DNA from 4 places in the Lysinibacillus sp. F12 genome. Region 2 is predicted to be linked to each of the others. Evidence: riboswitches for the same ligand, from Rfam matches in the RefSeq annotation. Region 2 holds a riboswitch; each other region holds the start of a gene.
What was found. A riboswitch is a leader RNA that binds a small molecule or an ion and turns the genes downstream of it on or off. The one in region 2 is predicted to bind cobalamin.
Positions count from the first base shown of each region.

Region 1: another riboswitch for cobalamin. It lies ahead of cobT (nicotinate-nucleotide--dimethylbenzimidazole phosphoribosyltransferase); the one in region 2 lies ahead of metE (5-methyltetrahydropteroyltriglutamate--homocysteine S-methyltransferase).
Region 3: another riboswitch for cobalamin. It lies ahead of AC3CH7_RS16115 (hypothetical protein); the one in region 2 lies ahead of metE (5-methyltetrahydropteroyltriglutamate--homocysteine S-methyltransferase).
Region 4: another riboswitch for cobalamin. It lies ahead of AC3CH7_RS19755 (hypothetical protein); the one in region 2 lies ahead of metE (5-methyltetrahydropteroyltriglutamate--homocysteine S-methyltransferase).

Region 1 covers NZ_JBYMLP010000001.1:875,349-877,553, reverse strand. Annotated here, with positions in the region: gene AC3CH7_RS04530 (DMT family transporter) at 1-543, shown strand, start outside; cobalamin riboswitch at 612-788, shown strand; gene cobT (nicotinate-nucleotide--dimethylbenzimidazole phosphoribosyltransferase) at 880-1,935, shown strand; gene AC3CH7_RS04520 (trimeric intracellular cation channel family protein) at 2,012-2,205, opposite strand, start outside.
Region 2 covers NZ_JBYMLP010000002.1:248,439-250,643, reverse strand. Annotated here, with positions in the region: gene AC3CH7_RS08230 (YrzI family small protein) at 247-393, opposite strand; cobalamin riboswitch at 940-1,118, shown strand; gene metE (5-methyltetrahydropteroyltriglutamate--homocysteine S-methyltransferase) at 1,393-2,205, shown strand, end outside.
Region 3 covers NZ_JBYMLP010000003.1:424,022-426,226, forward strand. Annotated here, with positions in the region: gene AC3CH7_RS16110 (hypothetical protein) at 1-11, shown strand, start outside; cobalamin riboswitch at 723-906, shown strand; gene AC3CH7_RS16115 (hypothetical protein) at 1,139-1,897, shown strand; gene AC3CH7_RS16120 (GTP-binding protein) at 2,006-2,205, opposite strand, start outside.
Region 4 covers NZ_JBYMLP010000005.1:105,320-107,524, reverse strand. Annotated here, with positions in the region: gene AC3CH7_RS19760 (glutathione peroxidase) at 47-592, shown strand; cobalamin riboswitch at 695-894, shown strand; gene AC3CH7_RS19755 (hypothetical protein) at 1,059-1,616, shown strand; gene AC3CH7_RS19750 (ABC transporter substrate-binding protein) at 1,600-2,205, shown strand, end outside.

The DNA.
Region 1 (2,205 bases), on a different contig from region 2:
TTATCTCCAATTATCTTAAAGGAGAAGCTAGTTGGCAGAAAAATGATGTATGTCTGTGTAGCCCTTATCGGACTTTATTTGATTGTCCAAAGTCAAGGCACTGGGGACAGTAAACAATTTATTGGCATTGTCTACGGTCTTATCGCCGCATGCTTTTACACAGCTCTAACATTTACAAATAAATGTATAGGTAACATAAAAGAACCGGGAAATACATTAATTCAACTAGCTTTAGCAGCATTTTTCCTTTGTTTTTATATACTTGGGACAACAGGATTTCAGGTCATGACAATCAGTTTTAAGTCAGTCTTACTATTAATAGTATTAGGTATTGTCCATGCAGGAGTTGGATTTTTATTGTTCTTTTGGGGCATGTCAAAGCTGAAAGGGCAAAGTATAGCCATCCTTAGCTATATAGATCCACTGACATCATTAGTCATTTCAACGATGTTTATTGGAGAAAAAATGACGCTACTACAACTAATAGGAGCGATACTATTATTAGGGTCAACATTGCTAAGTGAGCTAGAAAAAAATAGGTAGCCGAAGAAATGATACAAGTAACGCATTCAAATATTGACAGAAAAAATACTCTGTCGTAGATTAAAAGTAGTTTAATATAAGCATTAGGTGCCCATTAAGGGAGAATAGGGAATAAAGTGAAAAACTTTAGCGGACCCGCCACTGTAAAAGGGAGTTTAATAGTGAAGACCACTAGCTCATTGCTGGGAAGGTACTATGAAATGTTGAACTTAAGCCAGGAGACCTGCCTATTTGCTTTAAGAATATAGATGATGGAAAAGTCTGTAGTTTATTTGTCATGACAATAAACTACAGGCTTTTATTTTGTCTTCATGAAGAACGAGAGGAGAAATGACAATGCAATTATTACATGACACGATTCAAAACATTCAAGGCGCTGATAAAAATAGTAGGGAGCAAGCAAGAAAACGAATAGATATTCTTTGTAAGCCTCCAGGAAGCTTAGGGAAATTGGAGTCCATTGCTGTGCAACTATCTGGAATTACAGGCCAGTTATATCCGATGATTGATAAAAAGGTGATGATTGTCTGTGCAGCAGATCATGGAGTTTGTGAAGAAGGCGTGACGCTGAATCCTCAAGAGGTTACTTTATTTCAAACATTGAATTTTCCGAAGGGAGGTACAGGTGTTTGTGCAATTGCAAGTGTGACCAATACCAAAGTTGTAACGGTAGATGTTGGAGTTAAGGAGGATATCCCTCTCAATGCGGACGTAATCATCCAAAAGGTGAAATATGGAACAGGTAATATAGCACAGGGCCCTGCTATGTCTAGAGAGGAGGCTATTCAATCCATAGAAGTGGGGATTCGTGTGGCAACAGACGAAATTACAAAAGGGGCCAACCTACTTGGAACAGGTGAGATGGGCATTGGTAATACAACGCCGAGCACAGCAATCTTAGCTGTTTTGACTGGCTATGACCCTATTCAAATAACCGGGTTTGGAGCAGGTGTTGGTCAAGGAGGAATTGCTCATAAAGCAGCGGTCATTGAAAAAGCAATTATGCTTAACCAACCAAATCCTAACGATATCATTGATGTACTAGCTAAAGTTGGAGGGCTAGAGATTGGGGCTATGGCTGGTATTATACTTGCTGCCGCAAGTCACCGAAAACCTGTTGTGATTGATGGTTTTATTTCGACTATTGCTGCGCTTATAGCTTATCAAATTGAACCGAAAGTAAAGGACTTTATCATAGCTTCTCATGCTTCGGAGGAACCCGGAGCTAAAATAGCCGCTGAATTGTTGGGAGTGGAACCGATGCTGCATATGAATATGCGGTTAGGAGAAGGTTCAGGTGCAGCCCTAGCCTTTCCTCTATTAGATGCTGCTTGCTCAATGATGAAAAATATGGTGACGCTGGAAGAAGCAACGAATCTTTTGGCTAAATAGTTACTGAAAAACAAATAAGCGCAAATAGTTAAAGAGCTATTTGCGCTTATTCGTTTTTTTTTATCAATGATAGACTCTATGCCCGATTCAACCTTCGCAAAGGTAAACGCCATTTCATCATATAGGAAAGAATACGTAATGCTGTAATTACCGCAAATAAAATATAAAGGAAGATATCTCCTGTAAAAACTTCAAATCCAATAACAAGCCCTGCGAGAGCAGCCCACACACCATAGACTTCGTCACGAAGTACAAGTGGTTTTCGTCTAG
Region 2 (2,205 bases):
TTCGAACATTGTAATGCCGCATTTTCTTAAACTACAACAAGTGGTATGTGTAAAAAATCGCTTGAAAAGTGCAAAACATATCCTGAAGCAACCCGTCCTAGATTAGAACGGGTTAGCTTTACAGGGATTATAAAATATTACTTCATCTGGTGGTTGTGTCTTTCTCCAGCCATAAAACTGCATATCGTCTTTTGATCATATAAATCATTTCTATTCCCACCTTTCCTGTTTTTTAAAATTACAACATTAATATTGACGAATACGAATATAATTTTCTACTTTTCTTCTGTTCTCTTCAAAGATTTTTTTCGCATTTTCATGTTGAAGTGCTTTTTCAATAGAAATCTCACGTTTTGTAATAGTTATCGTAAGAGCAAAAATGTTTAACATCATTTATTATCACCTCCTTAAATTACCATGAGGAATGAAAAAAACCGCAGAGAGACTCCTCTACGGTGAAAAAAGACACAAAAATACCGCAGGGGCACACTTCTCCCTGCGGTATGGGTATACTTAATTACAAAAAACTTAAGCGATCCATTCCGATCTGGTCGAATGTGTGATTTTCATTTTTACTGAAGTTGTAACTACCAATGACATTAATTTAGCGATAACGAACATTTCATTCGACCTCCTTAAGAATTTTTTACTTTGTAAGTATATCATTTTTTAAGTTGTTTGTAAACAACTTTTACTAAGAATTCCTGATTGTGTAAAAGTCTAGAAAAATTCTTTGCTGCTTTACATTGTTAGTTATCTGATTTTTTGGGGTAGCGAATAGTAGAAATAGTAGTCTTAAAGCCAACAAACATCATTAAGGCATTATCACTAAGGGTAAGGGTCAAGTTGTTGACAATTAAAAACAAAGTAAATAGATAAATTTTTATATAAAAACAATTTCTACTATTCTGAAATATATGGTATAGTAGGGGTATAACTGAATATAGTGTAAGAAATGGTGCCAGATGAAAGTTTGGCTTAAAAGGGAAGTCGGTGCAAATCCGACGCTGTCCCGCAACTGTAATTCGGAGCAAATCACAAATGCCACTGGGAAACTGGGAAGGCTGTGAGACGTGTTGATGAGAAGCCAGGAGACCTGCCAATTTCTAGTACACACCAAATACCTACGTGGAAATAGGTGGTGAATAGTGACCAATAGGCACTGTGCGAAAACAGATGATGTATACGGAAGTTCTTTTTTTTTCGTATTGTTTTTGTATTAATAATTTTACTATGCAGCCATTTTCCAAAAAGGAGAATGGCTTTTTATCATGCTAATATTGCAAAGTGAAGCCCACTGGTTTTCATATAGGGCAACGAAACTAGCATGTGGATAACCAAATTTGTAGAGCAAGCTAGAAGTAAATTTTTTTGATGAAAGGGAGATGAAAGATGACTTATACTAGTACACTCATTGGCTACCCATATATCGGAGATGATCGCGAATGGAAGAAGGCATTAGAAGCATTTTGGCGTCAAGAACTAACGGAAGAGGATTTTCAGGCTACACTAAAAAGTATTCGTTTATCAAGAATTGAAAAGCAGCTACAACTCGGCATAGATGTGGTGACAGTAGGAGATTTCACATTGTACGATAGAATGTTGGATACTGCCTTAATGTTCGGCTTAGTACCGAAGCGCTTTAACTGGCAAGGTGGAAGGGTAGATTTACATACCTACTACAGTGTAGCGAGAGGAAATCATTCAGCAGTAGCTAGTGAAATGACCAAATGGTTTAATACCAACTATCACTACATTGTTCCTGAGTATGAAGGACAACCGTTGCAGCTAACAGAAAATAAGGTATTAGCAGACTTTTTAGAGGCAAAGGAAGCGTTCGGTATTATGGCGAAGCCGACACTTATTGGCCCCTATACATTTTATAAGCTCACTAAGGGCTACAATAAATTAACGCAGGTCGAATACTTATTAGCCTTAATACCTCTCTATGCCCAGATTATTCAAGAATTAGTAGATGCAGGTGCCGAATGGATTCAAATAGAGGAGCCTTCTTTAGTGACGACACTTGACTCAGCAGAACTGAAGCTAGTTCAAGAAATCTATGCTCAATTGATGATGACAGTTCCAGCAGCAAAACTAATGCTACAAACATACTTTGAAGCATTATGCTCCTATGAAACATTAATTACACTGCCTGTACAAGGATTTGGCTTAGATTTTGTACATGGCTATAAAGGGAATATG
Region 3 (2,205 bases), on a different contig from region 2:
TTACTCTTTAGTTACATCACTCAACGCTGTCAGATGTAGCGAGAATCGTTGAATCGCGTAGTTGTGCGTATAGGTTTGTCTGAGGTGCGTTTATAGGTTGTTTATGTTAGTATTTCAAAATGATGCAAGTGTCTTATCCCGATTTAACTCGCGGTTTTGCGTTAAAAAAATGAGCGTAGGAATCCCCTGCGCTCGTAACTCATTTTATCAAATATTACATAACTAATAACCTAAAATAAAAGTGTCGTAACTCCTTTTTTAAAAGCCGTTAATCATTCGCTAAAATTTATTCTCATGCGAGTATGTACGCCGAAAAATAGATGAAGGTGATACGGATGTTAAAAGAAGATATTCGGTAAAGGACGTATTAGGACAAAACATTAACTAGTGTCGTTGATTTAATATGTGAAAAAGACGACCATTTTGCTGATTCGTTGGAAAAGACCAGAACGTATAGCGGTAAAGAAATTGAAGCTATTCAGTATTATGCTGCGTAGAAAATCCGAGGGGATTTCGAAAGAGATGACCCGCATGAAGCTGAGGAAGTATCATACTATCAAAGTAAATAGGAAGACATGTTGTCAGAATTTCAGAGTTTGTAAGATTAAGTGAAGAAATGGTTTGGAAAATATTGTGATATTTGACTTTAGAAATCCACTACTTTACAATTGATTTTAGTAATCTAATAGGAATGTGGAGTACACCCGATTCCTATGACAATTGAATAGCGTGTAGTAATAGGTGTAAATTGCGTGCAATTTGCTTAAAAGGGAAGTCGGTGTGAATCCGACACTGTCCCGCAACTGTAAATGTGAGCGACTTTTCAGCAACCACTGTCAAATGATGGGAAGGGGAAAAGTGGCGATGACCATGAGTCAGGATACCTGCCTGTTATGAGTACACACCATAAACCTACGAGGAATAGGAGGTGGCATGTTGACAAAACAGAATGCTCTGTTCGTCACAGTACGTCAAACGCCCAAAGTTCATGAAAGGGTTCATTTTCGAACTCCTTCACATTTACTTAGGGTTTGTTTGGCATTGTGTGATGAATCACATTAAAGCGAAGGATTTCCTCAAACATAGAAGGAAGTCCTTTTTGTTTTGAAAATATGTACGCAAAGGGGATGCACATAGGATGAATATTCATGCAACGATAACACAGGAAACGCCTTTTGTAGATATGACCATTTGTAAGCAGCCAAGGACAGAAATTGCTAAAAAAGCGAAAACAAGAATGGTGGTTGAATCACTGATTGATCAATTATTAGCAACGAAGCTGATTCGCAACAACCGCTTTTTTGAGCGAATTTTATATAATAAAGACATTATTTGGATAAGAAATGGTGAGGTAGAAGGCCATCTTTTTGCTCTGGCAACGTTAACGGATCAACTGAAAACGAAGACGAATAGCTTTATGATGTATATGCCGACGAACCCTATTATATATGAGGTGAACGGGGAGCCGTATCACTTAATTACACGCATTGATTCAACACGAGCAAAGCCTAACCTTGATCGCCTTTCACAAGAGCCCAATCCCGTGTTAAGCGCTGCACGTGTCAATGATTTACTATGCTCCATTGTTATACGTTTTTATGAAACTTATATAAATGATTTAATGGAAATTTCTCATCAGGATCAACTAATCGCATTCGCGCAGCAGGAATATAAACAATTTCTGGATGCGGTTCAGGAGTTAAATGGTGATCACTTAAATTGGCATCCACGAGGGAACGGCCATGAGCTATTGTTAACATTAATTGATCAACTACAAATATTAAAAAGTCAGCCTGGTAAAGTTTTAATCGACTTCACTAATACGCAGGGCTATGTGGTGGTTGAACCTGCTTATCAGGTCCATAAGCCCTCAAAGAAAGCTGTCGGTGCGATATGAAAACAAGCCCTCCATGAAGCGGGGGGCTTGTTTTATTTATGCCAGCGTATCATGCTTCATCTGAGGCTATTAGCCTAACACACCGTCCTTGCAAATACTTTACTTGACTTATCCCTGAAAGTGCATGGCTGCTTGAGCCTCTTGCCAAGGGACAGTATAGCCTTTGCCTTTAGCGCAAAAAATGCTGGAAGAACTGTATTCAGGGTCCGCATTTTTATCATAGCCTATCTGGGCTATTACTTCTTCTGCATTATGACACACATCATAGCCATCAAATTGGAGGGTAAGTGAGCCTTTCCCATTGGTAT
Region 4 (2,205 bases), on a different contig from region 2:
GAGAATAGTCAATTATAATATATAAAAAAACAAAAGGGGTTAGGGAATGAGCATTTATAATTATTTAGTACGAAAGCCGAATGGTGAAATTTTATCAATGGAAACATTTCGCGGTAAAACATTGCTAATAGTTAATACAGCTAATCAGTGCCGATTTACATATCAATTTGAGGACTTACAAAAAATGTACGATAAATATGTAAAAAATAATTTTGTCGTTCTAGGTTTTCCTTGCGATCAATTTGGCCACCAAAATCCAGAAGATGGAGAGGAAACTGCGCATCTTTGTAAAGTAAACTACGGAGTTACGTTCCCCATTTTTGAGCTTATCCAAGTAAATGGTGAGACGACACATCCTTTATTTAATTATTTAAAACATGAAGTCGATTTCCGTGAATTCGGGAAAGCAAGCATGCAGGAGAAAATGCTGGCTGAGGCGATCGTTCAATTTGCTCCAAGTTTCTTAGATGGTCGAAATATTCGCTGGAATTTTACTAAATTTTTAGTAGATGCAAGCGGAAAAACCGTAGCTCGCTTTGAGCCTACAGACTCACAGCTTGATATTGAGCAAGCAATTGAAAAAGTATTATAGTCGAGTAACTTTAATGCTATGATATCGCCTATAAAACGAGTATCCTTTTTGTACGTAACTATTTTTTCCTATCAATCTATGATAAACTGCATTACAAGTGAATTATTCTTGCAGAATAAAGGTGCTTGCTAGCATAATCGGGAATTCGGTAAAAGCCGAAGCTGTTTCCGCAACTGTAAGTACAGCCATTATAAAGATTAGCCACTGTTTCGTAGGAAATGGGAAGGTTCTTTATAGCTATTATATATTTCATATAATAGCATTGTACAAGCCAGGAGACCGACCTTTATTTGAACGTATAACAACTCTTCGGAAGCTAGGAGGATATACGGCAAATACATAGGCAGTGTCGTGTTTGTATGACAATCATTATGTTATTTTCGTCGTTCCTTTGCGTGAGGAGCGACGTTTTTTTATGTACTGAACAAGCGAGAATTTTCATTTGGAAAAATGGGGGGATAGTAGATTGAAAAAAGATGCACGTTATTCTTGTTATCCTTTTATGCGTGAGAGGGCTTCAACTGTCGATTTTGAGATTCGCACAGATAGTTTAACAACGCATATAGGGGTTGCACTAGCTGTAGTGAAGAAAGAGGATGTCCAGGCTGTTGCAGATGATTTAATGCAGATTTTACCTATGGCTTATCATGTTAATGGCTCTGTTCGTGGAAAGCTAGCAGTTACAGATGAAGATCTATCCTGGTTAAGTGCGCGCTATGATTTTTATGTTCGTCATGTGAAGGATGAGATTCAAAATTTTGTTTTACCTCAAGGAACAGAGGCAGCGGCTGCTCTACATCTTTGCCGTAGTGAGGCGAAAAAATCGTATCGAACTTTACACAAGGTTTCAGAAGAACAAGAGGTGCCGTCTATTCTCTTTGATTATTTAGGCTTATTAGCCAATGTATGTTTTGTAATGGCTGTCTATATGAATCAACAAGCCGGAATAGCTGAAATTCCGTTTATGAGTAAATCCTATCCAATGAAAAAGAAAAAGGTGAATAATAATGAAGAAACTATTTAATTTACACTGGCTATCGGTCTTATTGCTAGCGCTCGTTTTAGCAGGTTGTGGTACCGCGGGAGATACAAAAAATAAGGATGTGTCTCAAGATGAACAAAAGATTGAGCAAACAAGTTATAAAGTAACCGATGATCGTGGTGTGGAAATAGAGTTTAAGGAAGTGCCAAAAACAGTTGTGTCTTTACAACCTAGTAACACAGAAATTCTATTTGCACTAGGGGTTGGCGATAAAATTGTAGGTGCCACTGAATATGATACTTATCCAGAAGCAGCTCAAAAAATCGAACGTGTTTCTGATACTGTGAATTATAACAGTGAGCGAATTATAGCGTTAAAGCCAGATGTTGTGATTGCGTATACGATTGGTAAGAAGGATGCACTTAAGCCACTCGAAGATGCAGGAATTAAAGTGTTTGTTATTCAATCAGCGGCTACATTCGATGATGTATATGGAGATATCGAACAAATTGCTGCCGTTATGGATGTGAAGGAAAAAGGAAAGGCATTAAACGAAGAAATTAAAGCAAAAATCGCTGATGTGAAAACAAAGGTTAAAGAAGTAAAAACACCCAAAAATGTTTATTTAGAG